Regions from separate parts of the Hydrogenophaga sp. GW101-3F08 genome, predicted to be linked through region 2. Evidence: riboswitches for the same ligand, from Rfam matches in the RefSeq annotation. Region 2 holds a riboswitch; the other holds the start of a gene.

Region 1 (14,379 bases), on a different contig from region 2:
TTCGCCACCGCCATGAACGGCCGACCCGGCCCGGTGGTGCTGGTGCTGCCCGAAGACATGCTGACCCAAACCGTGGACGCCGAACCCTTGCCACGCGTGGAGCCGGTGCAGGCCTGGAGCGACCCGGGCGCTCTGCGCACCCTGCGCGAACTGCTGCTGCAGGCCAAAGCCCCGCTGGTGATCGCCGGTGGCGGTGGCTGGACGCCGCAGGCCGCCGCCGCCTTGCAACGCTTCGCCGAAAACTGGCAACTGCCGGTGGCCAACGCCTTTCGCTTCCAGGACTGTTTCGACAACCACCACCCCAACTACGCGGGCGACGTGGGGCTGGGCATCAACCCGGCGCTGGCCGCGCGCGTGCGCGAGAGCGATCTGCTGATCGCCATCGGCCCGCGTCTGGGTGAAGCCACAACCGGCGGCTACGCACTGATCGAAGCGCCGGTGCCGAAACAGAAGCTGGTGCACATCCACGCCAGCGCCGAAGAGTTGAACCGCGTCTACCAGGCCACGCTCGCCATCAACGCCAGCATGAACGCCGCCGCGCGCAGCCTGGAGGTCTTGACCGCGCCCCCGGGATTGGCCTGGGGCCAGTGGACCCAGGCCTGCCACGCCGATTACCTCGCCAACATCGACCCGGCCAACGGCGGCACCGTGCTGCCCGGCAGCATCGACATGCCGGCCCTCATCGCCACGCTGCAGCGGCACCTGCCGGCCGACGCCGTGCTCACGAATGGCGCGGGCAACTTCGCGTCGTGGCTGCACCGCTTCTACCGCTACCACGGCCTGGCCAAAGGCCACAAGACCCAGCTCGCGCCCACCAACGGTGCCATGGGTTACGGCGTGCCCGCCGGCATCGGTGCGGCCATCCTCAGCGGGCGCACCGCCTTCACCATCGCGGGCGATGGCGACTTCCTCATGAACGGTCAGGAGTTGGCCACCGCCGTGCAGCACGGCGCCAAGAGCATCGTGCTGCTGCTCAACAACGGCACCTACGGCACCATCCGCATGCACCAGGAGCGCGAGTACCCGGCCCACGTGAGCGGGTCGGACCTGCGCAACCCCGACTTCTGCGCGCTCGCCCGTGCCTATGGCTATGCGGCCGAGCACATCACCCACACGGCCGAGTTCGAGCCCGCGCTGCTGCGGGCCCTGGCCGCGCCCACGGGGACGGTGATCGAGGTGGCGCTCGATCCAGAAGTGATCACCACCCGGGGCACGCTCTCGGCGATCCGCCAGTCCGCCCAAGCATCTCGCCCGGCCTGAGGCGGGGCGGCGCTGTTACAAGGCGTGAATAAGTCACACAAAACAGGGCAACTGGCCGCTCGTGTTGCGTGGCCCGCGTTCGTAAGCTTCCTCCATCGACACGACGGAGGAAACTCAAATGTGGCAAGCCAACGAACAACTCTCGAACCGTGGTTTTTTTCAGACGATAGCGCCCGCGGCGCGGGACGAACTGGCGCAGTCGCTGCTGCTGCGCGTGCTTGACGAGGTGGACTACGGTCTGCTGGTGATCGACGGGTCCGGCCGCATCCGCCACGCCAACCACCTGGCCCGCCACGAGATGGCCAGCGGGCGGGCCATCATGACGCACGGCAACGTCCTGCTGGGCCGCACGACCGAGTTCACCGCGCAGATCCAGCAGGCCATCGAACAGGCCCTGCGGGGGCAGCGCCGGCTGGTCTCGCTCAACCTGGGAGGGAGGGACTTCTCCATGGCGTTCGTGCCCCTGAGCCACCCGCTGGAGACCGACGCGCCGTGTGTGCTGGTGTCGCTCTCGCGCCAGGGTGCCTGCGAAAACCTGGCCGTGCGCATGTACGCCCGCTCGCAGAACCTGAGCCCGAGCGAAGAGTCGGTGCTCTTGGGGCTGTGCCGGGGCCTGTCCATCCCCGACATCGCGCGCCAGCACGGGGTGGCGCAGTCCACGGTGCGCAGCCAGATCAAGGCCCTGCGCGAGAAAACGGGCTGTGGCAGCATCCGCGAGCTGTTGCAGCTCGTCAACAGCCTGCCCGCGGTCGTGCCCGCCTTGCGCATCGTCTCGCCCATGCCTCACAATGCCACGGAGTACGCACAACCATGACCCCGGATGCCCGCCTCCGCCGCCCAACCTGCTCACACCCCACCCAGCACGCACGTTGAAGCGCTGGCGGCGCTCGGCGTGCAGCGCCGTTACCGGCGCGGCGCCCTGTTGATCCAGGAAGGCGACACCGGCGACACCCTCTACATCGTCCTGCAAGGCCGCCTGCGGGCCTTTCTGGCCGACGCCGGCGGCAAGGAACTCACGCTGGGCACCTACGGCCCGCTGGAGTACGTGGGCGAGATGTCGCTCGACGGCGGGCCCCGTTCGGCCAACGTCGAAGCCATGGAAGCGAGCACCTGTTCGGTGGTCTCGCGCGCCACACTGCTGGACTACATCGCCGTCCACCCCGAATTCGCCCTCGAACTCATGTCCCGGCTGATCCGCCGCGCCCGCCTGGCCACCGAGAGCGCACGCAGCGTGGCCCTGATCGACGTCTATGGCCGCCTGGCGCGCCTGCTGGGCGAGCTGGCCCGCGAGCCCGATGAACATGGTGAGCGCCCCCTGAAAGAGCGCCTGACCCACCAGCAGATGGCACAGTACCTGGCTTGTTCGCGCGAGATGGTCAGCCGCCTGCTCAAAGACCTGGAGATCGGCGGCTACATCGCCGTGCGCGAGCGCTGGATCTGGCTGCTCAAGCCGCTACCGGCGCGCTGGTAGCGGTGGTCCCCCCGAAGCGCCTTCAGCGCCTCCCCCCAGGGGCTACACCAGCGGCCCGGCAAACCGGTTCCGCGGTGTTCCCGGATGGCATTTGTTGCACCGGGCAAGGTTCGCAGCCGGGTGATCGGGCATTCAGAGCCCGTTGAGCAGGGCGCGGGCTTCCAGCGGTGCGGCCGAACTGGTGCCGACCAGGCGCACCGTGCTGCCGCTGCGGCTGCCCGCGGCGCGCACACCCCACAACGCCACGTTGTCATCGCTCACCTGCAGCGTGTCGGGCACCTTCTTCACGCCGGGGCGCTGGGGCCGGCTCGCGTCCGGGTCGGGCTTGCGCGGGGAATAGAGCGCGAAATGCCCGCTGGGCGATGCATCGCGGCGGATGCCACCCACGCTCACCGTGTTCTGGCCGGTCGATAGGCTGTTGAAGGTGCCGCTGCGCCGGATCGGCGTGGGATCGTTCTTGTGGTCCACGTAGGCGCCGATGTTCCCGCTGGTGTCGTAGTCGGCATCCTCAAAATACGACTGCCGCGCGCCCGTGTTCTGGCCGATGGCCACATCGTCGCGCTCAATGTAGGCGTCGAACGTGATGTCGCTGTTTCCTGTGTTGGTGAGCCTGACCTGCCAGACCCCGAACGGCGCGGTGGCCGCCGAGCGCTTGCGGCTGAAAGTGGGTTCGAGCGCCAGCAGGATGCAGGTGCCCTGGCTGCCCAGGGCGGAGGTGGTGGGGTAGATCAGCCCGCACAAGGGAGCCGATCCGTCCCCGGTCCACACGCCCGACTGGCCCATGCACCGGGCTGGCAGGGGCTCGGTCTGCCCTGGAGGCGTCACGCAGACCTGCACGGCCTGCGCGCCATCGGGCAACCAGATTTCCAGAAAACTCTGGGTGCGGTCGTCGGGCTGCACGCGCCAGTGCAGCGGCAAGGTCTGGTTCGGCTGCAGCGTCGCGTTGGCGTGGGTTCGGCTCTGGTAGGCGTTGCCCGCGGGCACGGCGATCTGCAGCCGCCCGCCATAGAGCGCGATCAACTGGTCCATGGCCGCTTCCAGGATGGAACTGCCGTCGTGCGGCCCCGCCAGGGTGCCCCAGCTGATGTTCACCACCACCTGCGCGCTCGGCGCGCAGCGCGCCAGGATGTACATCAAGCCATCGAGCACGCTCACGTTCATGGCGCCGCCCGAGGTGTCGAGCACGTTGGACCAATCGAGCTGCACGGCCACCAGGTTGGCGCGGCTGGCGTCATCGTGGATCGGATGCAGTGGATTGCCCGGCCCGCAGGCCAGGCTCATCACGTGGGTGCCGTGGTTGACGGGTTTGCTCAGGTCCCAGAGCTGCAGGTATTGGTAGAGCGCGTCTTCGTCCACCTGGCCCTGCCGGGTGTAAGCCGCCATGGCCGCGTCAATGGCCGCACCTGAGAGTTCGTGGCCGTAGCCCATGTCGTGTGGCGTGGGGCCGGCGCGCGCCGGGTCCAGCGGTTCGCGGTGGCGCGGCTGGTTGCCGGGCCAATTGCCGTTCTGGTAGGCGTCCTGTCGCCAGAAATACCGGATGCGCGTGTGACCATGTTGGTCGAGGAAGGCGCTGTTGGCCAGGGCCAGGCCACCGTCGATCAACCCAAGCACCTTGCCGCCAAGCAGGCCGCTGGCCGGGGTGGGTGGGCTGTTGGGCGTGCAGGGGTCGATGAGCGCATGGGTGTGTGGCTCCACCGGCAGGCCAAGCTCGAAGCGCTGGATCAGGCTGCGCAAATGCGAGTCGTTGCGCAGCTTGTCGAAGAAGCGCGGCTTCACGCGCGCGCTGCAGAAGCGCAGGTTCGGCACGTTCAGGTACACCCTGGGAATCTGCAGCCAGGTGGTGCGGGAGGCGGCCACCAGCGCGGGCACATCGGCCTCTGGCGAGAGTTCGATCACGATGGGCAGCCACTTCGGTGGCTTCTTGTCGGAGCCTCGCCGGTAGCCCGCGAAGTGGTCGGCCTCGGCCCAGATCAGGTAGGGGTCCTGCCCATCAATGGCGCCGGGCGCGCTCCAGTCGGTGCCGGTGAATTCGCCCTGTGGCAGGGGCGACCAGGTCGGCGCGCTCATGCGAACACCTCCGTGCCGCGCACGGCGGAGCGAGCTCCCTTCGGAACGGGCGGGCGGCGGATCATGCCCACTCCTTGATCGCTTCCTCCCAGAGCCAGGCGAGCAGCGGGGCGTTGCCCACGCCCGTGCTGGCGGCCGAGCGTGTGTAGGCTGCCTGCCTCTCGGGGCCTTCCATCTTTTGGTGCAGGCTGAAGTCCAGCGCCTCGCCGTTCGCGCCTTCGAACAGGCGGCCGTCAAAGCCTCGCTCGTGCACCCGCGTGCCGGTGGCGCGGGCCACCAGGAACTCGGCCAGCGCCGTGCCGAGCAGGCGGCCAGCCGCGCTGTCCACCGGGAAGTGCACGCCGGCCACGGTGCGGTTCACGGCGATGCGTGCGGCCAGGCGCTGCAGCTGTTCGTGGCTGGCCGTGCCGTTGGGCGTGGCGACACCTTCGGGCGAGGCGGCGTTGAGCAGCGCTTCCAGCAATACCGCCGAGGCGAATGCTTCGGTGGCGTGGCCGCTGGGCCAGCTGCCGTGTCCCGGCGTCTGGATCATGGGCTGGATCTGCGGTGAAAACGCCTCGGGCCGCAGGCTGGCGAAGATGTGCTTGAAGCGCATCTCGACATGCACGCAGAGCGCAAAAACCAGGTCCAGCAACTGCAGGGTTTTCTTGTGGCGGTGCGCCGTCAGCCCCACCATGGACGACCAGAACGCCAGCGGCGGCGTCAGCTGCGCCACCACCTCGGCCGCGCGATCGGCGCGCAGATCGGCGTAAGCGGCCACCAGATCCAGCTGCTTCTTGAACTGCGCCTTGGTGGGCGCGCGCAGGCGCACCAGCGGTTTGCGCTGGATGTTGCTGGACTGCAGGTTGGCGAATTCGAGCGCCGCTTCTTTGGGGCCGTTGCGGGTCTTGAACAGCAGACCTTCGACGAGCTCGGTGAAACAGGCCTCGACACGCGGCCCGTCGGCCCAGAGTTTGAGGTTCGACGGCTCGTCGAAGCCGGGTTCGGTGACGTGCAAGGACGCGCCTGTGAACGGGCCGACGATGGCTGCTCGGCTTAGGATGAGGGCGTCGGAGGAGACGATGGCGCCACTGATTCCTCCGCTGATTCCTCCGCTAATGCCTCCGCTGATTCCTCCGCTGATTCCTCCGCTAATGCCTCCACTCATTTCGATTCTCCTAGTTGGTTAGTGCATTCGTAAACCAAGACTGATCAGCGCTTTGGCGACCCGCTTTCTCAACGGACTTTCACCTCCTGCCGCCAGATACTGCTGTACCGTCAACTGGGGCTGCAGTTGCATCAACAGGGCAAAGGTTTCCCTTGCGTCCTCTGCATAGCCAAGCTCATATTGGGCGATCAGCAGAGTTCTTATTGTGGGCAAGTGATATCGATTCTTAAGCAGCGATGAACGGCAGAGTTGAATGGCCCGTTCCCATTGCTCCATGGCGGCGTAGCTGGTAGCCAGCATCATCTCGAAATAGTATTTCTGCGGGTCCAGCGGTGAGAGGTGCAGGGCGTTCTCGGCCTCGATCATCGAATCCTTGGGGGTGCCCCACATGGTTGACCACACACTGTTGTACAGCCAGGCCATGGGATCGTTCGGGTTGCTCTGGGTGGCTTCCTGCAGCAGGCGGTGCGAGGCGTCCACTTCCTTGCCCAGGTGGCACAGCGCATGGCCTTTGATGGCCATGGCGAGCGAGCTGGAGGGCTCCAGGTCGAGCGCGCGGTCGGCGGTGTCGATGGCGCGCTGGAAGTCTTTGGCCGGTTCGCCCGAGAGGCCTTGCACCACTTGCATGATGTGCCACTTGGCCAGCCAGGCCCAGGGCGTGGCCACGCGCCGGTGCCGCGCCACCACGGCTTCGAGCAACTGGTGGCTGCGCTGCAGATCGCGCGGCGTGGAGCGGTGCATGAGCGTGATGCCGCCGAGCATGAGCGCGTTGCTGTCGAGCTGGGGCACGGGCAGCACCAGGGTGCGCTGCACCAGGTCGTTGAGCAGGGCCTTGGCGCAGGCGGCGCTCAGCGCATCGAGCAGGCCGCTCTGGGCTTCCAGCAGATCGTGGGTGTCGCCGGTGAGCCGTTCGGCCCAGATCACTTCGCCGCGCTTGTTGTCGGACAGCTCGGCCATGATGACGACCTTGTCGCCCAGGGTCACGTAGCTGCCACCCAGCACGAAGGCCGCGTCGAGCCGCTGGCCGATCTCTTCGGTGGTGCTCTGGCGCCCGCGGAAGGCGGTGGTGGACAGGCGGGAGATCACGCGCAGGTCCTGGCTGCGCGAGAGCTGGGCGATCACGCCGTCGGCGATCAGCTCGCCAATGACGAACTGCTCGCTCGCGTGGCTGCGCGTTTCGAACGGCACCACGGCGATCGACGGGCGAAAGTCGGTCGGCACCCCTTCGGGAACGCGCGGGCGCACCGCGGCCGAGCCGTGGCTGACAGGGAACAGCCGCCAGGTGCGCACCGGCTCGGGCCAGTGTTTGAGGTAGCTCTCGCCACAGTCTTCCACCTCGGCGTCGACGCCGATCACGATGCCGTCGAACACGCTGGCGGTGACCAGGGTGTCGCCGGGCGAGGCCAGGTCGGTCACGCGCGCGGCGAGGTTCACGCCATGGCCGTAGACATCGTTTTCGTCCGCGTACAGATCGGTGGCGTTGATGCCTGCGCGCAGGTGCAGCTGCTGGCTCTGGGGCAGGCGGCGGTTGATGGGCGCGAAGTACTGGTGCAGCGCCAGCGCGGCCCGCACGGCATCGGTGGGGTGTTCGAATTCGACCAGCAGGCCGTCGCCCAGGCTCTTGACCAGACGACCCCGGCACGCGGGCAGCACCTGGGTGGTGGCGTGCTGCATGAAGCCACGCCACTGGCTCACCACCTCGGCTTCGTTGTCGGCCATGAGCCGGACCGATTCGACCAGGTCCATCACCAGCACCACCTTGTGCTGCTGCTCGGGCAGCGGCGGCGGTGGCGCGCACGCCTCCTCGTCTTCGACAAGGTGCGTGGGGCGAATCGGTTGCGGGCTCTCGGTCATGCCTGTGGAGGTCTTGAAATTTTGTTGCAGTTTCTCACAGCTCCGCGCAGATGCCATGGCTGCGGGGCCCAAAAACAGCAAAGCCGGCTTGGCGCCGGCTTTGCAGGGACTCACGGCACCATGAGGGTGCGAGGTCGGTGGATCACTTCAGGTGTTCGTTGATCATCTTGGTCATTTCGAACATGGACGCCTGGGCCTTCTTGAAGATTTCCTTCAGCTTGGCGTCGGCGTTGATCATGCGGCGATTGACTTCGTCCTGCAGCTTGTTCTTCTTGATGTAGGCCCAGACCTGCTTGGTCACTTCGGTACGGGGCAGCGGGCTGTTGCCAACGATGGCAGCCAGCGCGGCGCTGGGCGTCATGGCCTTCATGAAGGCAGCGTTGGGGGTGCGCTTCTTGGCCGGTGCGGCCTTCTTGGCTGGCGCGGCTTTCTTCGCCGGAGCGGCTGCCTTCTTGGCAGGAGCAGCCTTCTTCGCCGGAGCGGCGGCTACCTTCTTGGCCGGTGCGGCTTTCTTCGCCGGTGCTGCAGCCTTCTTGGCCGGGGCCGCTTTTTTCGCGGGAGCTTTTTTTGCAGTTGCCATGATTGAATTTCCTTCTAGAAGTGAAACATTGACCAGCAGGAAACGCGCTTCCTCGCTGGTGTCTCGCATGCTAATGGAGTTGTTTGTGCATTCCAAGGTGGGCGGCCTGGTTTTTTGCGGGTTTTCATAGGGAAGACGCCGCTTTTTGGCCCGGAAAACAACACTTCAACACCGCGTGCCTGCAAGCGCTCTGTCAGAGCCGCTCGGCATGCTGAAAATCCGCAGTGCCATGCTCCTTCAACCGAACCTGAGAAAGCGCCATGTCTTCGACCCCAACTCTAGCCACCTGCGATCTGTGTGACGCCCACAAAAACGACGGCTCGGGCGGCTTTCGTGTGTTGCCGCCGGTGTTGCGCGATTTCGGTGCCGTGCGCCGATTCTCTGGCCCGGTGGTCACGGTCAAGTGCTTTGAAGACAACACGCCGGTGAAGGCCGCGGTGGAGAGCCCGGGCGAGGGCCGGGTGCTGGTGGTCGATGGGGGTGCCTCGCTGCGCCGCGCGCTGCTGGGCGGCAACCTCGGCGCCGCGGCCGCGCGCAACGGCTGGGCCGGCGTGGTGATCGATGGTTGCGTGCGCGACGTGGCCGAGCTGGCCGTGTGCAACGTGGGCATCCGCGCTCTGGCCTCGATGCCGCTGCCGACCGAACGGCGCAACGAGGGCCAGCGCGATCTGGCGGTGCAGATCCAAGGTGTGTGGGTGCGGCCCGGCGACTGGCTCTACGCCGACGAGGACGGCGTGGTGGTGTCGGACCGCGCGCTGACGGTGTGAATCCCCTGCGAGCGGTTCACCCAGCGGCGGCAGGTGTTCAGATGCTCAGGCCTTTGTAGAGCATGTAGGCCGCGAGCAGGTACAGGATGCCGGCGAACACCCGCTTGAGCGATTGGACGGGCAGGGCGTGTGCGGCTTTCACGCCCAGCGGCGCCATGAGCACGCTGGCGATGGCGATCACCAGCAGCGCCGGTGTGTACACGTAGCCCACCGCGCCCACGGGCAAGTCCGCCACGCCCTGGCCCGCCACCACGTAGCCCAGCGCGTTGGCCAGCGCGATCGGGAAGCCCAGCGCCGCGCTGGTGGCCACGGCGTTGTGGATGGCGACGTTGCACCAGGTCATGAACGGCACGCTGACGAACCCGCCACCCGCGCCCACCAGCCCCGACAGAAAGCCGATGGCCGAGCCCGCGCCGAGCTGGCCCGCCGTGCCCGGCAGGGTGCGTGTGGGCTTGGGCTTCTTGTCCAGCAGCATCTGCGTGGCCGAGAAGCCGACGAAGGCGGCGAACACGATGGCGAGCCACGCACCCTTGAGCAGGGCGAACACGCCCAGGCTGGCGAGCGCCGCGCCGAGCACGATGCCGGGCGCGAGGCGCTGGACGATGTCCCAGCGCACCGCGCCGCGCCGGTGGTGCGCGCGCACGCTGGAGACCGAGGTGAAGATGATGGTGGCCATGGAGGTGGCGATGGCCATCTTGACCGCAAGATCGAGGGCGACGCCGCGCGCGCTCAGGATGGCGCTGATGAAAGGCACCATGAGCATGCCGCCACCAATGCCCAGCAGGCCAGCCAGGAAGCCCGTGCACAGGCCCAGGACAACCAGTTCGGCAATGAGCAGAGGTTCGAGGATCATGAGGGGTCAGTGACCAGGCGCCGAAAGCGGGCGCGGTGGGAAGGGGAGGGGGAGCCATGCAGAGTGCCCGTGGAACCGGCTTCGCCGGGCCACAGGGCACGTCCCCCCTCCCGCAGGAGAGGGGGGAAGCCGCGAAGCGGCGCAGGGAGGTGTATCGAATAGGGTGCCTGCAAGTGCCGCCGGACCGTCATCCTGAACCGGGGTTCAGGTGGGCCAGGGCAGCGTGACTTCGGGTTCATCTGACGCGAGATGCTCACACCCATCAGGCAATGTACCTAGTCCGTGCTCAATGAGCATTGGTTCAAGGAAATATAAAGCCCGGCGCGCACTGCAGACGGTTCAAATTGTAGGCGCTGCGGTGGCCTCATGTGGACCGCTGGTCCAGAAAAAAAGCAGATCGACCGACGGGCTGCGTGCCCGCTGACTCAGATCAACTGGCCGTCGCGTCCGAGCGTGTGGTCCAGGCGGCGGATCAGTTCGTCCATGCGGGCCTGGGCCGCCGGGTCCAGCGGTTCGGCCGACGCTTCCGCGGTGTCCGGGCCTGGTTCGGTGTGATCGAAGGACGAGGCCTGGTAGATCTGGGATTCTTTCTGCGAGAGCTCGAACGCGAGGTTGAGCGAGGCCAGCACCGCGATGCGGTCGCGTGCCTTCACCTTGCCTGCGTCGCGGATGCGGCACATGGCCGTGTCGACCCGTTCGACCGCGTCGAGCAGCGCGGATTCGCCACCGATCGGGCACGCGAGCAGGTAGCTCTGCCCCATGATCTGGACTTCAACCTGTTTGCTCGCGGGCTTGTTCATTCGCTGTCCTTGCGATGGGCCTCGGGGGCGTCGGCCTCCGGCAGGCGTTCGAGCAGCGCTTCGATGCGTGCACGCGCCGTGTTCAGGCGCGATTTGAGCAGGTCGCGCTCGGCCTGCAATGCCAGCACCTGGTCCATCAACAAGGCGTTGGTGCGCTGGAGTTCCTCATGGCGCAACAGCAGGCGCTCCACGCGTTCGGTGATCTGGTCAAGGTACTTGGGATCGGCCATGGTGACGAATTGTTGCTGAGACATTGTAGGGTTGCCGCGAAAACCCGGGGCTTACAATGCCGGTTGTTGGTGCTCGCGGTGTGGTTCACACGCCGCAGTTCAACGGGAAGCAGGAGGGAATGTTCACGCCGAACGGACCTAACCTGCGCTGCCCCCGCAACGGTAAGCAGACGAGCCGCCTGATGCTCTCAGGTCGCTCCGCGTTCATCCCACAGCCACTGGAGAACTGGTTCAGGCCAGATCACCGGGAAGGCGATGAAGGTCGATCTGCCAGCCCGGATACCGGCCAACGAGGTGGTGGTGCGTTCATGAAGGGCGTGCCGTCGTGACGCTCAGGCACCGTCGGGGAAGGCGGTGAGGGCACATCAGCTCCCTTGTTTCTCATGAAAAACCGTTTCTCGCGCGCTCCCACGGCGGCGCTGCCTTTGGCCATCCTCGTCTCGTCCTTGTCCCATGCCCAGACCGCGCCAGCACCGGATCTGCCCGAGGTTGTGGTCACGGCCACCCGGTCCGACACCCGTGCCGACATCCTGCTCAGCGACGTGGTGGTGATCGAATCCGAGGCGATCCAGCAGGCGTCGGGCCGCACGTTGTCCGAGCTGCTGACCCGAAACGCCGGCCTGCAGATGTCGTCCAACGGGGGCCTGGGCAAACAGTCGGGGCTTTTCGTCCGCGGTACGGAAACCCGCCACGTGTTGTTGTTGATCGATGGCGTGCGCTACGGTTCGTCCACCTCGGGCGCGGCCTCGTGGGACAACATCCCGCTGAGCGCCATCGAGCGCATCGAGGTGCTCAAGGGCCCGGCCTCGGCGCTGTACGGCAGCGACGCGGTGGGCGGTGTGGTGCAGATCTTCACGCGGCGCGGCGAGCCCGGCTTTCACCCCAACGCCAGCGTCACGCTGGGCAGCTACGGGCACCGCAGCGCCAGCGCCGGCCTGAGCGGCGGCAGCGAAACCTTCACCTATACGCTCAACGCCGGCACCGTGCGTGAAACCGGTTTCTCCGCCACCAACCCGGACGTGGCCTTTGGCGGCCACAACCCCGACAACGACGGGTTCGATCAGGACAGCGCCTCGGGCTCGATGCGCTGGACCCTGGCCCCCGGCTGGACCACGGATGCGCATTTCAGCCAGGCCAACGGAAGCTCCGGGTTTGACCGCGGGCCGGGCGACTTCGACGTGCACTCGGACGTGGTGACCCGCGTGCTGGGCTGGGGTCTGGAGCGCCAATGGTCGCCCCAGGCGCGTACGCAGCTGAAGCTCTCGCGCAGCGACGACCGCTCCACCTCTTTTGAGGAACTGTCCACCTCGCGTTTCGACACCGAACAGACCCAGTTGACGCTGCAGAACGACTGGAAGACCGCGCTGGGCAATGCCATCGTGGGCTTCGACGCCGTGAAGGAGTCGGTGGACAGCACGCAGGCCTACGCGGTCAACTCGCGCACCACCCGGGCGCTGTTCGCGGGCCTGCAGGGCGAGGCGGGCCGCCACCTCTGGCAGGCCAACCTGCGGCGCGACGAGAACTCGCAGTTCGGGGGCGCCACCACCGGCGTCGCGAGCTACGGTTTCCAGCTCACGCCCCATTGGCGCCCGCACCTGGCCTACGGCACCTCGTTCAAGACACCGTCGTTCAACACCCTGTACTGGGTGTCGCCCTTCTTCGTGGGCAACCCGAGCACCCAGCCCGAGCGGGGCAAGAACCGCGAGTTCGGCCTGACCTACAACCGCGATGCGCATGAAGTCAAGCTGACCCGTTTCGATAACCGCGTGCGCGGCTTCATCACCACCCAGCCGGTGGTGGAAAACGTGCCGCAGGCGCGCATCGAAGGCTGGTCGCTGGCGTACGCGGCATCGGCCGGGGCGTGGTCGTGGAGCACGCAGCTGGAGCTGCTGGACGCGCGCAACCTGGCCAACGGGCGCAAGCTGCAACGGCGCGCCGATGAAACCCTGACCGCCAGCCTGGACCACCAGCTCGGCGCCTGGACCTGGGGCGCGTCCCTGCTGGCCATGTCGGGCCGTTTCGACGACGCGGCCAACACCGTGCCGCTGGCCGGCTTCGCCACGCTGGACCTGCACACGCGCTACCGGCTGGACCCGAACTGGTCGCTGAACCTGCGCCTGAACAACCTGGCCGACAAGGCCTACGAGACGGCGCGGGGCTACAACCAGCCCGGCCGGGCCGCCTACGTGACCGTGGACTGGAGGCCGCAGCGGTGAAGATCACCTGCCCGGCCATCCTGGTCGCGGCCCCGGCCTCGGGCCAGGGCAAGACCACCGTGACGGCGGCGCTGGCCCGCCTGCACGCGCGCGCCGGGCGGCGGGTGCGGGCGTTCAAGTGCGGGCCCGATTTTCTGGACCCGATGTGGCTGGAGCTGGCCACCGGCCACCCGGTGCACAACATGGACCTGTGGATGACCGGCGAGGCCGACGTGCGGGCGCGGCTGCACGCGGCCGCGCAGGACGCCGACCTGATCATCGTCGAAGGGGTCATGGGCCTGTTCGACGGTGAGCCCAGCGCGGCCGATCTGGCGCGGCGCTTCGGCCTGCACGTGCTGGCGGTGATCGACGCGTCGGCCATGGCCGGCACGTTTGGCGCGCTGGCCTTTGGCCTGCAGCACTACCGCCCGGGCCTGCCCTGGGCGGGCGTGCTGGCCAACCGCGTGGCCAGCGAGCGGCACGCGCAGATGCTGCGCGACGCGCTGCCCGCGCAGGGCGGTGCGGCGCCGTCGGGCTGGCTGGGCGCGGTGATGCGCAACCCAGCGTTCACGCTGCCCGAGCGCCACCTGGGCCTGACCGTGGCCACCGAGCTGCCCGACGCGCTGGCCCGGCTCGACGCCGCGGCCGACGCGCTGGTGGACACCCCGCTGGGCCAGATGGACACGGCGGCGCTGGCGCGCTGGTCGGTGGTGTTCGAGGCACCCGCCGAGCCGGCCGCAGTGGCGCCGCTGCTGGCCGGCAAGACCGTGGCCGTGGCGCGCGATGCGGCGTTCTGCTTCATCTATGCCGCGAACCTGGACACCCTGCGCGCGCTGGGCGCCCGGGTGGTGTTCTTCTCGCCGCTGGCCCATGAACCCCTGCCCGCGTGCGACGCGGTCTGGCTGCCCGGCGGCTACCCGGAGCTGCACGCCGAGGCCTTGTCCGCCAGCCAGGTGAGCCGCGACAGCCTGGCCGCGCATGTGGCTGCCGGGCGCCCGGTGTGGGCCGAATGCGGCGGGATGATGGCCCTGTTCGATGACCTCGTGGACCCGCAGGGCCAGAGCCATGCCCTGTGGGGCCTGCTGCCCGGCGTGGTGCGCATGCAGCCGCGCCTGGCCGCGCTGGGGCCGCAGAAGCTCGCGCTGGCGCAGGGCG
Region 2 (14,379 bases):
GTCGGCCTCGGCGATCGCCGCGCGGGCGCGGTGGGTCATGTGGTCGAGGCTGCCGGGGCCGATGCCCACCAGTGCGATGCTGCCGCTCACGGGGCAGCTTCCGCGGGTGTGCCGGCCGTGGTGCCGGCGGGGCTCAGGGCGCGCGCCAGCGCCGGCCGCAGCCAGCGCTCAAAGGCCGGGCCGGCCACCAGACCCAGGCCCAGCCAGAACGACACGGACAGCCAGGTGGTGGCCCAGACAAACGCCTCGCCCAACTGGCGCAGGCTGGCGTGCGCTTCACCGGTGAACCCGGCCAGCGGGTCGGCCGCGATGTGCGGCGCCCCCACCACGAACGGCAACGCCAGCCAGGCCAGCGCCGCGACCCAGCGCAGGGGGCTGCGCAGGGCGGCCACCGAGGCACAGGCCAGCGCGGCACTGCCCGCGGCCAGCAGCCACCAGCCCTGGCGCGAGCCCAGGCGGGCAGCATCCATGCCGGGGATCTCGGCCGGCAGCCCCAGCGACGGCCAGAGGTGGAACGCCAGCCAGCCCGCGGCCGCCGTCCACAGCGCCAGCGGCAGGGAGCGCTGGCGAGCGCCCCGCCACAGACACAGACCCATCACGGCCAGCACCAGCAGCGCCATGCTGAACGCGTGCAGCCCATTGGCCACCCAGGTCCAGAACAGGCGCTCGGCACCATCGGCCGGCGCCCATGCCTCGGCCGCGTCGCCATGGTCGTGCGCCACGCCGTCCGCGTGGGCGTCCGTGGCCGCCAGCGCCGGTGCAGCCGGCTCGGGCGCCTCGGCCTTCTGGCCCTCAAACACCTCGGCCGCCAGGATGATGGGCACGGCCTGCAACTGCTGCAGACCCGACTGCAAGCTGCCCACCAGCAGGGCCACGGCCAGCGCCGCCCAGATCAATCGTCGAAAAATCATGAAGCTCTCCATATACAGATAGGTCACGCATCGGACCGTGCGAACCACAACGCCCGAAGTGCCCCAGCCGAGAACGCGGTGGAACCGGCTTCGCCGGGCCAGGAGCAAAGCCCCCTTGAGGGGGTCGCGCGCAGCGCGGCGGGGGTGGTCCTCTCAGTGACAGGGTTTGACGGTGACGTGGCGCACGTCGTGCGCGGCGTTGTGGGCGATGGGACTTTCGGCGAAGGCCACGCCGTACAGCACCACCAGGCTCAGCGCACAGCCGGCGGTCAGTTGCAGCAGCACGCCGCGCAGGGCGTGGGTGGTGGGTTGGGTCAGAGGGAGGGTCGAGGGATGCATGCGGTGCTCCTGTCAGGGTTGGGGGAAAAGAAAACGGTCACAGCGGGCGATGGAAACCGTGGCGTTGCGCCCATCGGCGCCACGGTGTTTGAATTTTTCGACCAGCAGGGCCTGCCCCGGCAGGGGCGTGGCCCGGCCCAGCACCGCCGCGCCGGCGAGCAGGGCGGCGGCCTCGCTGACCGAGGGCGTGCCGGTGTGGCGGCGCACGGTCTCGGAAGGGTTGGGCACGGGCACGCCGGCCAGCGCCTCGGGCGTGTAGAACACCAGCGGCGGCCAGCCTAGGCTCTGGGCCAGCGCCAGCAGGCCGGGCTCGTCGGCCTTGAGGCTGATGCTGGCCGCGGCCACCACGCGGGCCAGCGGCACCCCGGCGATGGCCAGGGCCTCGTGCAGCGCGTGCTGCAGCGTGGCCAGCGGCGTGCCGCGGTCGCAGCCCAGGCCGACCGCCACCGCCGTGTCTTCGGGGGCCGGAAACGCTGCAAGGCTCACTGGACGACCCTCCGTGCGGCGCTCACTGGCGTACCTTCGCCCTGCGGGCTGCGGTGCGAGCTTGCTTGGGAGCGGCCCGGCGCGGCGCTCACGTCGCAGACTCCAGCGGCGGGCGGTACACCACCAGGCGTTCGTGCAGTTCGTCCCAGCGGGCCGGCGGCACCTCGGCGTGGGTGATCCACAGCACGGCCTTGAAGCGCGCCAGGTCCACGTCGGCCAGGCGCTCGAAGCGCTGGATGCTGGCCGGCAGCGGGGTGGGGCGGGTCCACCAGTGCGGGCTGCCCGCCTCCTGCACCACGGCCACCGGCTCGCCGTTGACCACGTGGGCCGACACGCGGGTGATGTTGATCTTGGGCGCCTCCACCTTCCAGCCCAGCTCGCGGCCCAGGATGTCCACCGGAATGGTCTTGCCCACGTCCGACGCGGTCGTCAGCACCGGCGTGGCGCCGAGCAGGGCGGCCACCGTTTCGGCCATGGCGTTGGCGCCGCCCACGTGGCCCGACAGCACCGGGATCACGAACTGCCCTGCGTCGTCCACCACCAGCACGCCGGGGTCTTCGTCCTTGTTCTTCAGGTGCGGCGCGATCAGGCGCACCACCGCGCCCAGCGAGACGAAAAAGACGATCTGGTCGAAGTCGGCGAACAGGGTCGGGATCTCGTCGCGAAAGGCCCCGCCGTAGGCCCGCACCGGGTTGGGCAGGCCCGCCATCAGCGGCGCGAACTTGTCCGCCACGCAGACGCTGGCCCCGGGCATCTGGCGCGCCAGGTCGGCGGTCTGCTGGGCGCCGTGTTTGGTGATCGCCACCAGGACGACGCGCACGGTGGGGTCGGGAATATTCATGACAGGGTTTCCTCTTCTTCGATCTCGGTGCTGGTTTTCTGGCGGCAGCCGCGTTGCAGCTCGCCGCGTTCGCGCCCGGGGTTTTTCACCAGCAGCAGCGACAGGTAGTTGACCGGCGTGCCCTTGAGCGCGGCCACGTCGGTGACGATGCGTTCCAGCGGCGAGCCGGCCTTTTCGATGAAGCGGCTGTGCGCCAGCAGGCCGCGCCGCGCCAGCAGGTCGATCAGATCGTCGAGCAGCGGTTTCACCTTCATCAGCACCAGGGTGTCGAAGTCGTCCAGCATCTTCTCCACCGCCGCGATGCCGTAGGCGGCGGGCACGATGGCGATGGTGTCGTCCTGCTCCGAGAGCGGCAGCTGCAGCCGAGCGCAGGCGGCGTTGAACGAGGTCACCCCGGGCACGATCTCGATGCGCGCCTCGGGGTCGAGCTCGCGCAGCACGCGGGCCAGGTAACAGAAGCTGGCGTAGGTGGACGCGTCGCCTTCGACCAGGAACAGCACGTCCTGCCCGCTGGCCAGCAGCTCGCGCACCGTCTCGGCCGCTTTCAGCCAGTGGCGCGCCAGCTTCTCCGCGTCGTGCGTCATGGGAAACAGCAACGACTGGTGGCGCTCGGGCGGCGACAGGCCGGCGCGCAGCGCGATGTCCAGCGCGTAGCTGTCTTTGCGCAGGCTGCGCACCGGGTAGGTCCACACCGCGTCGCGCCGCTCCAGCAAGGCCCAGGCGCGGCGGGTGATCAGGCCCGGGTCGCCGGGGCCAAGGGAGACGCCGTAAAGCGTGCCAGCGTGTGTCATGCCGCACCCCCCGCCTGGGCGCAGACGATCCACACCGGGTTTTCCGCCGCCATGCGGTGCATGTGCAGGATGGGTTTGCTGCGCGAGGCCTGCAGTTGCAGCACGTCCCAGTTCGCGCCCAGGCGCTTCAAGGTGTCCACGGCCGCCCCCAGGTTTTCGATCGTCACGAAGTTCATCACCAGCCAGCCCTGCGGTTTCAGGCGCTGCAGGATCAGCGCGATCAGCTCGGCCAGTTCACCGCCCGAGCCGCCGACGAACACCGCGTCCGGGTCGGCCCAGTCCTGCAGGCCTTCGGGCGCCTTGCCGTGCAGCAGCGTGTGGTTGCTGATGCCCATCGCCAGGCGGTTGCGCTGCACGATGGCGGCGTCGTCCACGTTCTTCTCGATCGCGTAGACATGGCCGCTGCGGCACAGGCGCGCGGCCTCCAGACCGACCGAGCCCGACCCGGCGCCGATGTCCCAGACCACGCTGTCGGCGCGCAGCTGCAGACGCGCCAGCGAGACCGCACGCACCTCGTGCTTGGTGATCAGGCCCTTCTCTGGGTGGCGCTGTTCGAAGCTGGCGTCTGGCAGGCCCAGCAGCACCTGCGGCGCGCGCAGCCGGGTGCGCCAGAGCAGCACCACGTTGGGGTCGGCGAAGGGCATCTGCGCGGCGGCAGTGACCGACATGCCGCTGACGATGCGTTCTTCGGGCTGGCACAGGCGCTCGGCCACCGCCATCTCGAAGTCTTCTGCCAGACCCTCGGCGAGCAGCATGCGGGCGATGCGGTCGGGCGTGTTGTCCGGGCTGGTCAGCACGGCCAGGCGGTCGTGCTGGCGGATGTCGCGCAGCAGGGCGTACAGGCCATGCCCGGGCGGCGAGCCCGGCACCCAGTCGCCCGCGTCCTTGGCGTGCACGGAAGAGAACTTCATGTCCTGCCAGGGCAGGCCCAGGCGCGCGCAGGCCAGTTGCAGCGTGGACACGTTGGGGATCACCTCGATGGCCTCGATGCACAGGCGCGAGGCCAGGTAGGCCGCGATGCCGTGGCACAGCGGGTCGCCGGTGGCCAGCACCACCACCCGCCGGTGTTCGGCCTGCGCGGCGCGTATCCACTCGGGCACCTGCGACAGCGCGCCGCCCAGGTCGCGCTGTTCGGCCTGCGGCGCCATCTGCTCGGCCAGCAGCCGCAGCGTGCGGGCCGCGCCAACGACCAGGTCGGCCTGCCGCAGGTGTCGCAGCGCGGTCGCGTTCAGGCTGGCGACACCGTCGTCCAGCACGCCGAGGATGCGGCATTTTTCGATCACAGAAAAAAACTCCATTTCAGTTTTCCATGGTGCCGGAGCGCCACCCGCAACGCATGAAACGGTCCAGCCCAGGACACCGCCGGGCCGGCTTTGCCGGACGGCTGGTGTCGCCCCCTTTGAGGGGGTAGCGCGAAGCGCTGCGGGGGTGGCTCACTTCGCCTCCGCTATTTTTTTGCCGTCGAAATCGCAGACCAGCACCTGCAATTCAAATTGGTCGGGGTAACGCGTGCGCAGGGTCTCGATGACCTTGCGCGCCAGCGCCGTGTGAAAGGCCTGGCCCAGGCCCAGCGCGTCCATGCGTTCACCGGCGTAGCGCGCGGTCTCGTTGGCGCGGATGGCCTCGCAGACCTCGGGCGGCGCGCCCACGCCGGCGGCCAGATCGGCCAGCAGGCCGGTGTCCACCTCGGCGCGGCCCGCGTGGGTGATGGTCTCGCCCTGGGCGATCTTGGTGAGCTTGCCCACCATGCCGCCAATGACCACCTTCTTCAGCCCGGCCTTCACCGCCGCGCCCATGGCGTAGCGCAGGAAATCGCCCATCTGCACGAAGGCCGGTTCGGGCAGCTCGGGCATTTCTTCCATCACGAATTTTTCGGTGCGCCCGCCGGTGGTGAGCACCACCACCCCGTGGCCCAGCGTGCCCGCCACCTGCACGCCCTGCACCACGCTGGCGCGGTAGGCGGCGGTGGAATACGGTTTGACGATGCCGGTGGTGCCCAGGATGGAGATGCCACCCAGGATGCCCAGGCGCGCGTTCAGCGTCTTCTTCGCCATCGCCTCGCCCTGCGGCACCGAGAGCGTGACCCGCAGGCCCACCTCGTCGAGCAGGCCCTGGCCGACGGCCCGCACATTGGCCTCGATGTTGCGGCGCGGCACCGGGTTGATGGCCGGGCCGCCCACCGCCAGACCCAGACCGGGCATGGTGACCGTGCCCACGCCCACGCCGCCGGCCAGCACCACCTGGCCCGGTTGCTCGGGCAGCAGGCGCAGGTCGGCGGTGAGGTGGGCCTTGTCGGTGCAGTCCGGGTCGTCGCCCGCGTCCTTGATCACCATGGCGTGGGCGGCCTTTTGTGCGCCGCTGCCTTCCACCCGGCCGTCGTGCACGGCGAACGTCACCCGGTCGCCGTTGGGCAGCAGGCACTCGACCTCATCGGGCACCGCACCCGTGACCAGACCGATGACCGCCGCACGCGCCGCCGCGGCCGAACACGCACCGGTCGTGAAACCGGTGCGGGTGCCGCGGGGCGCGTCCTTCTGCATCACGCGGCGAGCTCCCGCGCCTCGGCCAGGCCCAGCAACGCGTGGATCGCGGCCACCACCAGGGTGGAGCCGCCCTTGCGGCCCCGGATCACGATCCAGGGCACGCCGGTCTGCAGCGCCATCAGGTCCTTGGACTCGGCCGCCGACACAAACCCCACCGGCATGCCCACCACCAGCGCGGGGCGTGCACCCTCTTCATGGATCAGGCGCACCACCTCGATCAGCGCCGTGGGCGCGTTGCCGATGCCCACGATGGCGCCGTCGATCAGGCCCAGCCGGTGGGCCTTGCGCATGGCCTGCACGGCGCGGGTCGTGCCTTCGGTTTTGGCTTGCTCGATCACGTCCGGGTCGGAGATGAACTGGTGCGTGCCCATGCCGAAGTGGCCCAGGCGCGGCGCCGAGAGGCCGACGCAGATCATCTCCACGTCGGCCACCACGCGGGTGCCGCGCGAGAGGATGGCGGTCAGGCCCGCGTCCACCGCGCCGGGGTGGAAATCGGTCAGGCCGTTGAAGTCGAAATCGGCGTTGGCGTGGATCATGCGGCGCACGATGGGCCACTGATCTGGCGTGTACGGGTGCGAGAGCACCTCGCGGTCGATCACCGCGAACGAGTCGTGCTCGATGGCGCGGCCCGCGGCGGTGAGCTGCTCGGTGACGACGTTGGCGGTGTCAGGCGCGGGCATGGTCATGGGGGTGTCCGTGGTCGTGTCCATGGGCATCTGCGTGGGCATGCTCGTGTTCATGCACGTGGGGGTGTTCGTGCGGATGCGCAGGGCCGTGGTCGTGGCTGTGCGGCAGCGTGTCGTCGTGGTGGTGTCCGCCCAGGCCGTGTTCCTCGGCAAAGTGGCGGTACTTGCAGCCGTCGCAGGGCATCAGCGCGGCCGGCGCGTGGCGCCGCATGTCGCCCACCCGCTGTTCCAGCAGCTCGAAGATCTCGGGCTCGAAACCGAAGTACTTGGTGGAGACGAAACGCAGTGTCGGGTACTGGGCCCTCAGGTGTTCCACCTGGCGCGTGATGCGTTCCACCAGGGTGCCGTTGAACAGGTAATACGGCAGCACCACCACCTGCTTCATGCCCAGCAGGCTCTGGCGCTGCACCACCGTTTCCAGCCGCGGGTGGGTGATGCCGGTGAACGCGAGGTCCACCAGCTCGTGCTCGGTTTCCTCCATCAGCCAGCGCGCCATGCGGGCCATGTCGCCGTTGGCCTGCCGGTCGGACGAGCCGCGCCCCAGGATCACCACGCCGGTGGTGCGCGGGTCGGGCATGTCCAGCGCCTGCATCGCGCCCTTGAGGCGGCGCCGCAGGATGGCCAGCATCGGTTCGCCCGCGCCCAGGTGGGGCGCGTACTGGAACTGCACCAGCGGGAACTGGAGGCGGGCATGGGCGATGGCCTGGGGGATGTCCATCTTCACGTGGCCCGCCGCGTTCAGGATCAGCGGCAGCACCCACACGCGCTGCGAGCCGGCGGCCGCGCGCTTCAGGCCTTCGCTCAGCGTGATCTCGGAGAACTCGATGAAGCAGACCTCGATGCGCCAGTCGGGCTGGCGCAGGCGCAGCCGTTCGGCGAAGACCTGGATCTCGTCGTTGCCCGAGGGCTCGCGCGAGCCGTGGCCCACCAGCAGAATGGTTTCAGCGTTCATGGGGACTCCGGGACGGTGGGGGTGGCGGGCGCGCTGGCGCGGCGGAAGCGGTGGGTGAAGCTGGGGTCGTACAGCCGGGACTTGGCCAGGGTGGGCCAGTGGCGCGCGCCCAACGTGGGGCTGGCGATCACCATGGACTGGCTCACCACCTTGGCCTCTCGGCAGCGCTGCCGGATGTCGGCCAGGGTGCCGCGAACGATCAGTTCCTCGCCCGGCCAACTGGCCTTGTGCACCACCAGGATGGGCGCGTCCTCGGCCCAGCCGGCGGCGCGCAGGCCCGCTTCCACCTTGTGCAGCAGTGTGATCGAGAGAAAGATGCACAGGGTGCAGTGGTGGGCGGCCAGGGCGGCCAGGTCCTCGCCCGGCGGCATGGGCGTGCGGCCCTCGACGCGGGTGAAGATCACGCTCTGCGTCACCTCGGGCAGGGTGAAGCTCTCCACGCCGGCCGCCGCCGAGGCCATAGCCGAGGACACGCCCGGCACCACGCGCACCGGCACGCCCGCCGCATCGAGCGGTTGCACCATCTCGATCAGCGTGCCGTACAGGGCGGGGTCGCCGGTCTGCAGGCGCACCACCGTCTCGTGGCGCTGCGCCTGCGCCAGCAGCCAGGCGGCCATCTGGTCCAGCGTCATGTCCTTGCTGTCGGCGATCGCGCAGCCCGCGGGCGCCCAGCGGGTCGCGGCCTCGTTGACCAGCGAGCCCGCGAAGAGGATCGCGCCGGCCCTTTCCACCAGGGCGCGGCCCTTGACGGTGATCAGTTCCGGGTCGCCCGGGCCGGCACCCACGAACCAGACGGTGCCCGTCATGGCCGTGTGGGCCGGTGGGCGGCCATGTCGAAAACGAAAACGAAAGCGACGACGGCGCGCCGCCGGCAGGCCTGGGCCTGCTCCGTGCATGAAACCATTCCAACTCTCCAGTCGCACACCCGCGCGCAAGAAGCACAACGCGGACGCGGGGGGAAATGAAGGAGAGGCAGCGCAGGCACTCATGGGCCTGCCACCGGCTCACATCGCCCACCGCAATGCCGCACATGTCGTCACAGGCCGGTCTCCGGGCTCGCAAGTGAAGAAAGGGCTTCTTCTGCCTGGCGCCTTCCCATGCGTGAGCACAGTGGCTGTCTTGCCAGGTTTGTCTTGCTTACCGTTGCGGGGGCAGCGTCGGAATAGGGGGTCCAGGTTTCTGGACCAGCGCACCGACTTCCCGTTTAATTCCATCGACTGAACAGTCTCGGAACACCTCTAACGTGGGGCGATGCTATCAGAACGCATCGGTGATCGCGCTGGGGGCGAGGTCTCAGAGGCGGGCCCTTTTTGAGGCTCGATGGACCGCGATACCCGGCTCGGTGCCGACAGGCAAGGGCCGGCACCGCCAGTGGTGGCCCCCGGCCGAAGCCGCGAATTGGCGGCGAAATCCGGCTCGCTTTGACCGTACAGATTGCGCCCGATCGGCCGATAGTTAGAGCTCGCTTCGCCATTTTTCAGGATGCGTTGCGGATCGCATCGCCCCATATGGATCCCATAACCTGCGCATTTGGCGCCTCTCTTCGTCAGGACCCACCATGTTCCAGCTGACAACCCTGAGCGTCTCGCGACGCCTTTTCATTCTGGTCGCCAGCGCCGTCATGGGCCTGGTCATCCTGCTGGCCCTGTTCCTCACGTCGGAGCGGACGCTGATCATGGAAGAGCGCCAAAGCGGCGTGCGCCAGACCGTGGAGACCGCCCATGGCCTGATCACGCACTACCACAGCCTCTCAGCCAAGGGCGGCCTGAGTGAAGCCGATGCCAAGGCCCAGGCGCTGGCTGCCATCCGTGCGCTGCGTTACAGCGAAGTGGAGTATTTCTGGATCAACGACATGACGCCCGTGATGGTCATGCACCCGATCCGCCCCGAACTCGAAGGCAAGGACCTGAGCGAGAACAAGGACCCCGAAGGCACCTTCCTGTTCCGCGAGTTCGTGGACACGGTGAAAAAGGGCGGTGCCGGCTACGTGCCCTACATGTGGCCCAAACCCGGCAGCGAAAACCCGGTGCAGAAGGTCTCGTATGTGAAGGGCTTTGCGCCCTGGGGCTGGGTGATCGGTTCGGGCGTGTATGTGGACACCGTGACCGCCACCATCTGGGACCGCACCTTGAAGATGGGCCTGAGCGCACTTGCGATGGCCCTGGTTCTGCTGGGCATCGGCCTGCTCATGTCGCGCAGCATCGTGCGGCAGCTCGGCGGTGAGCCGGCATTGGCCAGCGCCATCACCGAACGCATTGCCCAGGGCGATCTGGCGGTGGAGGTGCCGATTCGCGCCGGCGACCACCACAGCCTCATGCACAGCCTGCGCTCCATGCGCGACAACATGGCCGGCATCGTCAGCCGCGTGCGCCAGGGCAGCGAGTCGGTGGCCATGGCCAGCACCGAAATTGCACAGGGCAATCACGACCTCAGCGGCCGCACCGAAAGCCAGGCCAGCGCGCTGGAGCAGACGGCGACCAGCATGGAAGAATTGGGCTCCACCGTGCGCCAGAACGCCGACAACGCGCGCCAGGCCAACTCGCTGGCACAAAGCGCTTCGTCGGTGGCGGTCCTGGGGGGTGAGGTGGTCGGTCAGGTGGTGGACAACATGAAGGCCATCCACACCTCCAGCCAGAAGATCTCCGACATCATCTCCGTGATCGATGGCATCGCTTTTCAGACCAACATCCTGGCGCTCAATGCGGCGGTGGAAGCCGCGCGCGCTGGCGAACAGGGCCGGGGCTTTGCGGTGGTGGCGGGTGAAGTGCGCCTGCTGGCCGGGCGCAGCGCCGAAGCGGCGAAAGAAATCAAGACCCTGATCTCTGACAGCGTGGTCCGTGTGGAACAGGGTTCGGCCCTGGTGGATCGCGCGCGCAGCACCATGCAGGACGTGGTGCAGAGCATCCGCCACGTGACCGACATCGTGGCCGAGATCAGTGCGGCCAGCACCGAGCAAAGCAGCGCGGTGGGTCAGGTCAGCGAAGCCGTCACCCAGATGGACCAGAACACCCAACAAAACGCGGCCATGGTGGAACAGATCGCATCGGCCGCGAGCAGCCTCAAGAGCCAGGCTGACGACCTGGTGCAGACGGTCGCCGCCTTCCGGTTTGCGCCCCAGCAGGGCCTGGTTGCGCAAGTCGGATAAAGCTGTGTTGTCAGGGGTCGCCTGCAGGCCTGGCGTTGTGCCCAGTCGGTGGGCGCCGCCGTCTTGTGCGGGAGGGCCCCGGGTGTGTCACGACAGCCGCGCGCGCAGCCAGCCCGCGAGATCGGCCACCACCTGGGCACCCACCGGTGACACGGCGGTGAAGTGGATGCAGGCGTGGATGGCGCTGGGGTAGTGGCGGTGCTCGGTGGCCACGCCCGCCTGCTCGATGCGCTGCGCCAGCGCGTGGCCTTCGTCGCGCAGCGGGTCGTGGCCCATGGTGGCGACCCAGCTGGGCGGCAGCGTGGCCAGCGTGGGCGCGCTCAGCAGGGCGAAGTCCGGGTGCCGGCTGAGTTCGCTGCGACCGTCCAGGTAGCAGCCGATGAACCACTGCATCACACCGTGGGTGAGGAACTTGCCCTCGCCGTTTTCCGCCATCGAGGCGCTGGGCTCGCTGTGGTGCTGCGCCACCGGGTAGATCAGGCCCAGGGCGCGCGGCGTGATCGTGCCGGCGGTACGCAGGCAGGCCGTGGCGGCCAGCTGGGCCCCCGCGCTGTCGCCCGCCACGGCGATGCGCGACGGGTCGGCGCGCAGTTCTTTCACGTGCGTTGCCAGCCACTGCAGCACGCAGACCACGTCGTCCACGGCGGCGGGAAACGGGTGCTCGGGCGCGAGCCGGTAGTCCACCGCCACCACCACGGCGCCCACCTGGTGGCACAGGCCGCGGCACACCGCGTCGTGCGTTTCCAGGTCGCCGATCACGTAGCCGCCGCCGTGCACGTACAACAGCGCGGGCAGCGGCCCGGGGGCGTCGGGGTGGTAGATGCGCAGCTTGAGCGGCCCGCCGGGGCCCGCGATGCTGCGGTCTTCCGTGGCGACCACCGGCGGCGGCAGCCCCAGGCCCGCGGCGAGGTCGCGGTAGATCTGGCGCCCGACCGCGGGCGGCAGCGCCTCCAGCGGCGGGTTGCCCTGCGCGGCGGCCTGGGCCAGAAAGCCGGCGAGGCCGGGGTCCATGGGCGCGCGCGGGAGCGTGGTGGTGAGGGTCATGGGGTCTCCTGTTGTGGGTATGACAAAGAGGTCGGGGTGTGAAGACGCAAGGGGCGGTCAGCGCAGCAGGCGGCCGTCGCGTGCGCGCAGGCCGACCTCGACGAACTCCGAACCGTGGTGCTGGTCGGGGCCGAAGCGCAGGCGAAAACCGCCCATGTCGAACGCGCCCAGGGCTTCCAGGCTCTGCGCGAGCCGGGCGCTGTCGACCGAGGGGCCGGCCCGGCGCAGGGCTTCGGCCAGCAGGCGCAGGTTGAGGTAAGCCTCCAGCCCTTCGAAGGTGACCGCTTCGGGGCCGATGAAGGCATCGGCGTCGCGCAGGAACTCGCGCACCACCGGCAACTGGGGCGTCTCCGGGTTGGGCACCACGCTGGTGTAGCCGATCAGCCGGCCGGGAAACAGCCGCGTCATGTGGGTCAACCCGGCCGACGACAGGGTGGCGATGGTGCCGGGCACCCCCGCGAACTGGCTGGCGTCCAGCCGGCCCAGCGCGTCCTGCCCGTTGAGGCCGAGGTGGATCACCAGCGCCTGCTGCGCGCCGGGCACCATGCGCTGCAAGGCGCCCGCGATCGCTTCGGCGTTGCCATCGACCGTGGCGCGCTGCAGCCGGATGCCCGAGCGCTCCAGGGCCTGCGCCAGCGCCGCGCCGCGCGCCGGTTCCGCGCCGTCGCTCAGCAGCAGGGCGCGTGTGATGCCGATGGATTGCAGCTGCTGCGCGAGCGCGCCCGTTTCGCGCGCGTCGTCCGGGCGCAGGCTGAACACCTGCGGGAGCGTGGGCGAGCGCAGCGCCAGCGCGCCCGACATCGGGCCGACCAGCGGCAGGCGCAGTTCACGCGTGGCCTCGGCGGCGGCCTGGCAGGCGATTTCGCCCAGGCAGTTGAGCACGGCCACCGCGCGGTGCTGGCGGGCCAGGCTGCGCAGGTTGGCCGCGTGGCGGCCCGGGTCGCCGCCGTCGTCCAGCGTCACCAGCTCCAGGGGCCGGCCCTGCAGGCCGCCGCTGGCGTTGAAGCGTTCCACGTACGCCTTGGCGCCCGCCAGCACCCGGTTGGCCACCGGAAAGCCGCTGCCGGTGAGCGGCAGCGACTGGCCGATGACGATGGCCCCGGCCGGCATGGCCAGACCGGCCTGGGCGGCCAGCACGAGACCGATCACGAAGCGGAGCAGGTGGTGCGTGGGCATGGGCGAAGGACGCTGGGGCGCGCGGACCGGCGCCGGTTCGGGGTGGGGCGCTGCCTTGCAGCTGGGGCCCGAGGGCCGTGGTTTGCCGTCAAACGCAGGCGCTCGCCAGGCGGTTCAGCGAACGATTGAATTCGGTCGGCTTCTCCAGCTGGGGGGTGTGCCCGCAGTCCTCCAGCACCAGGAGCGTCGAACCGGGCGTGACGGCGTGGGCGGCAACGGAGTGCTGCAGAGGCACCACCGTGTCGTGTTTTCCGTGCACGAACAGCACGGGCACCTGGACCGCTCTCAACACGCCCAGCGTGCGCGAGACGCCTTGTGTGTTCTGCCCGCCCAGATCGGACATGCGGCGCAGTGTGGCCAGGAAAGCCTTGACGCCGCCGGGCTTGTGGACGTTGCGGGTGATGGCTTCACGGATGGGGGCGGTGGCCACGCCGCGGTTGTGAAAAATGGCCTGGATCTGGCGCTCCACCGCCGTCGGGCCGGGTTTGTTCATCAGCTCGCCGAGCACCGGCAGCGTCATGATCCGGAAGGGCGCGAACACGTTGCGCCCGAGGGTGGCGGCGTTGGCCAGTGCCAGGCCGGCCACCCGGTCCGGGGCGAGACCGGCCATGCGCACCGAGACGGCCGCGCCGAGCGAGTTGCCCGCGAGCACCACGCGCTGGATGCCCAGGGCGTCCAGGAACTGCCAGGCAAAACGCGCGAACTTGTCGGGGTCGTAGGGCTGCTCTCCCATGCCGGACAGGCCATGACCCGGCATGTCCCAGGCGATCAGGCGGTGGGCCTGAAGGTCTTCGCTGAACTGCGAACCCCACAGCTCCAGCGAGCCCCCGATGCCGTGGGTCAGGAGGATGGGCATGCCTGGACCACCGCTGTCGCGGTAGCGGATGGGCACGCCCTGGACGTCGATGCTGGCTTCAAGGTTCATGGGGTGAACTTTCAGAGAGGGGGTGGGTGGAGCCGTTCAGGTGCCTTGGCCGGCCGCCGTGACGAGGGAGGGCGCGCTGGCGTTCGCGGCGTTTTCGGCGGGGTCGTTGCGGGGCACGGCGGGCAACAGGAAGTGCGCCAGCGCGGGCAGCAGCACCAGCGCGCCCACCATGTTCCAGACGAACATGAAGGCCAGCAGGATGCCCATGTCGGCCTGGAACTTGATGGGCGAGAAGGCCCAGGTGCCCACGGCCAGCGCCAGCGTGACGCCGGTGAGCATCACCACGCGGCCGGTGAACTGCAGCGCGTGGGTGTAGGCCTCGGCCAGGCTGGCGCCCGCGCGCAGGCGGGTGAGCGTGACGCTGAGCACGTAGAGCGCGTAGTCCACACCGATGCCCACGCCCAGCGCGATCACCGGCAGCGTGGCCACCTTCACGCCCATGCCCAAGCCCACCATCAGCGCTTCGCACAAGATGGAGGTGAGCATGAGCGGCAGCACCGCCACGATCACCGCGCGCCAGGAGCGGAAGGTGATCCAGCA

The links. A riboswitch is a leader RNA that binds a small molecule or an ion and turns the genes downstream of it on or off. The one in region 2 is predicted to bind cobalamin.
Region 1: another riboswitch for cobalamin. It lies ahead of AC07YZ_RS03560 (TonB-dependent receptor domain-containing protein); the one in region 2 lies ahead of cobM (precorrin-4 C(11)-methyltransferase).

The regions. Positions count from the first base shown of each region.
Region 1 covers NZ_JBWKZP010000001.1:705,778-720,156, reverse strand. The annotation lists gene AC07YZ_RS03620 (thiamine pyrophosphate-binding protein) at 1-1,260, shown strand, start outside; gene AC07YZ_RS03615 (helix-turn-helix transcriptional regulator) at 1,379-2,074, shown strand; gene AC07YZ_RS03610 (Crp/Fnr family transcriptional regulator) at 2,081-2,731, shown strand; gene AC07YZ_RS03605 (S8/S53 family peptidase) at 2,864-4,798, opposite strand; gene AC07YZ_RS03600 (phosphatase PAP2 family protein) at 4,860-5,795, opposite strand; gene AC07YZ_RS03595 (adenylate/guanylate cyclase domain-containing protein) at 5,964-7,799, opposite strand; gene AC07YZ_RS03590 (SWIB/MDM2 domain-containing protein) at 7,942-8,379, opposite strand; gene rraA (ribonuclease E activity regulator RraA) at 8,640-9,146, shown strand; gene AC07YZ_RS03580 (sulfite exporter TauE/SafE family protein) at 9,184-9,999, opposite strand; RNA gene ssrS (6S RNA) at 10,160-10,339, opposite strand; gene AC07YZ_RS03570 (cell division protein ZapA) at 10,425-10,799, opposite strand; gene AC07YZ_RS03565 (DUF904 domain-containing protein) at 10,796-11,029, opposite strand; cobalamin riboswitch at 11,080-11,334, shown strand; gene AC07YZ_RS03560 (TonB-dependent receptor domain-containing protein) at 11,413-13,245, shown strand; gene AC07YZ_RS03555 (cobyrinic acid a,c-diamide synthase CobB) at 13,242-14,379, shown strand, end outside.
Region 2 covers NZ_JBWKZP010000007.1:279,835-294,213, forward strand. The annotation lists gene cobJ (precorrin-3B C(17)-methyltransferase) at 1-39, opposite strand, end outside; gene AC07YZ_RS18545 (CbtA family protein) at 87-911, opposite strand; gene AC07YZ_RS18550 (CbtB domain-containing protein) at 1,065-1,250, opposite strand; gene AC07YZ_RS18555 (cobalamin biosynthesis protein) at 1,263-1,736, opposite strand; gene AC07YZ_RS18560 (cobalamin biosynthesis central domain-containing protein) at 1,825-2,577, opposite strand; gene cobI (precorrin-2 C(20)-methyltransferase) at 2,574-3,368, opposite strand; gene cbiE (precorrin-6y C5,15-methyltransferase (decarboxylating) subunit CbiE) at 3,365-4,666, opposite strand; gene AC07YZ_RS18575 (cobalt-precorrin-5B (C(1))-methyltransferase) at 4,802-5,911, opposite strand; gene AC07YZ_RS18580 (precorrin-8X methylmutase) at 5,908-6,621, opposite strand; gene AC07YZ_RS18585 (sirohydrochlorin chelatase) at 6,578-7,549, opposite strand; gene cobM (precorrin-4 C(11)-methyltransferase) at 7,546-8,355, opposite strand; cobalamin riboswitch at 8,574-8,804, opposite strand; gene AC07YZ_RS18595 (methyl-accepting chemotaxis protein) at 9,108-10,694, shown strand; gene AC07YZ_RS18600 (alpha/beta hydrolase) at 10,782-11,738, opposite strand; gene AC07YZ_RS18605 (ABC transporter substrate-binding protein) at 11,796-12,914, opposite strand; gene AC07YZ_RS18610 (alpha/beta fold hydrolase) at 13,003-13,839, opposite strand; gene AC07YZ_RS18615 (efflux RND transporter permease subunit) at 13,876-14,379, opposite strand, start outside.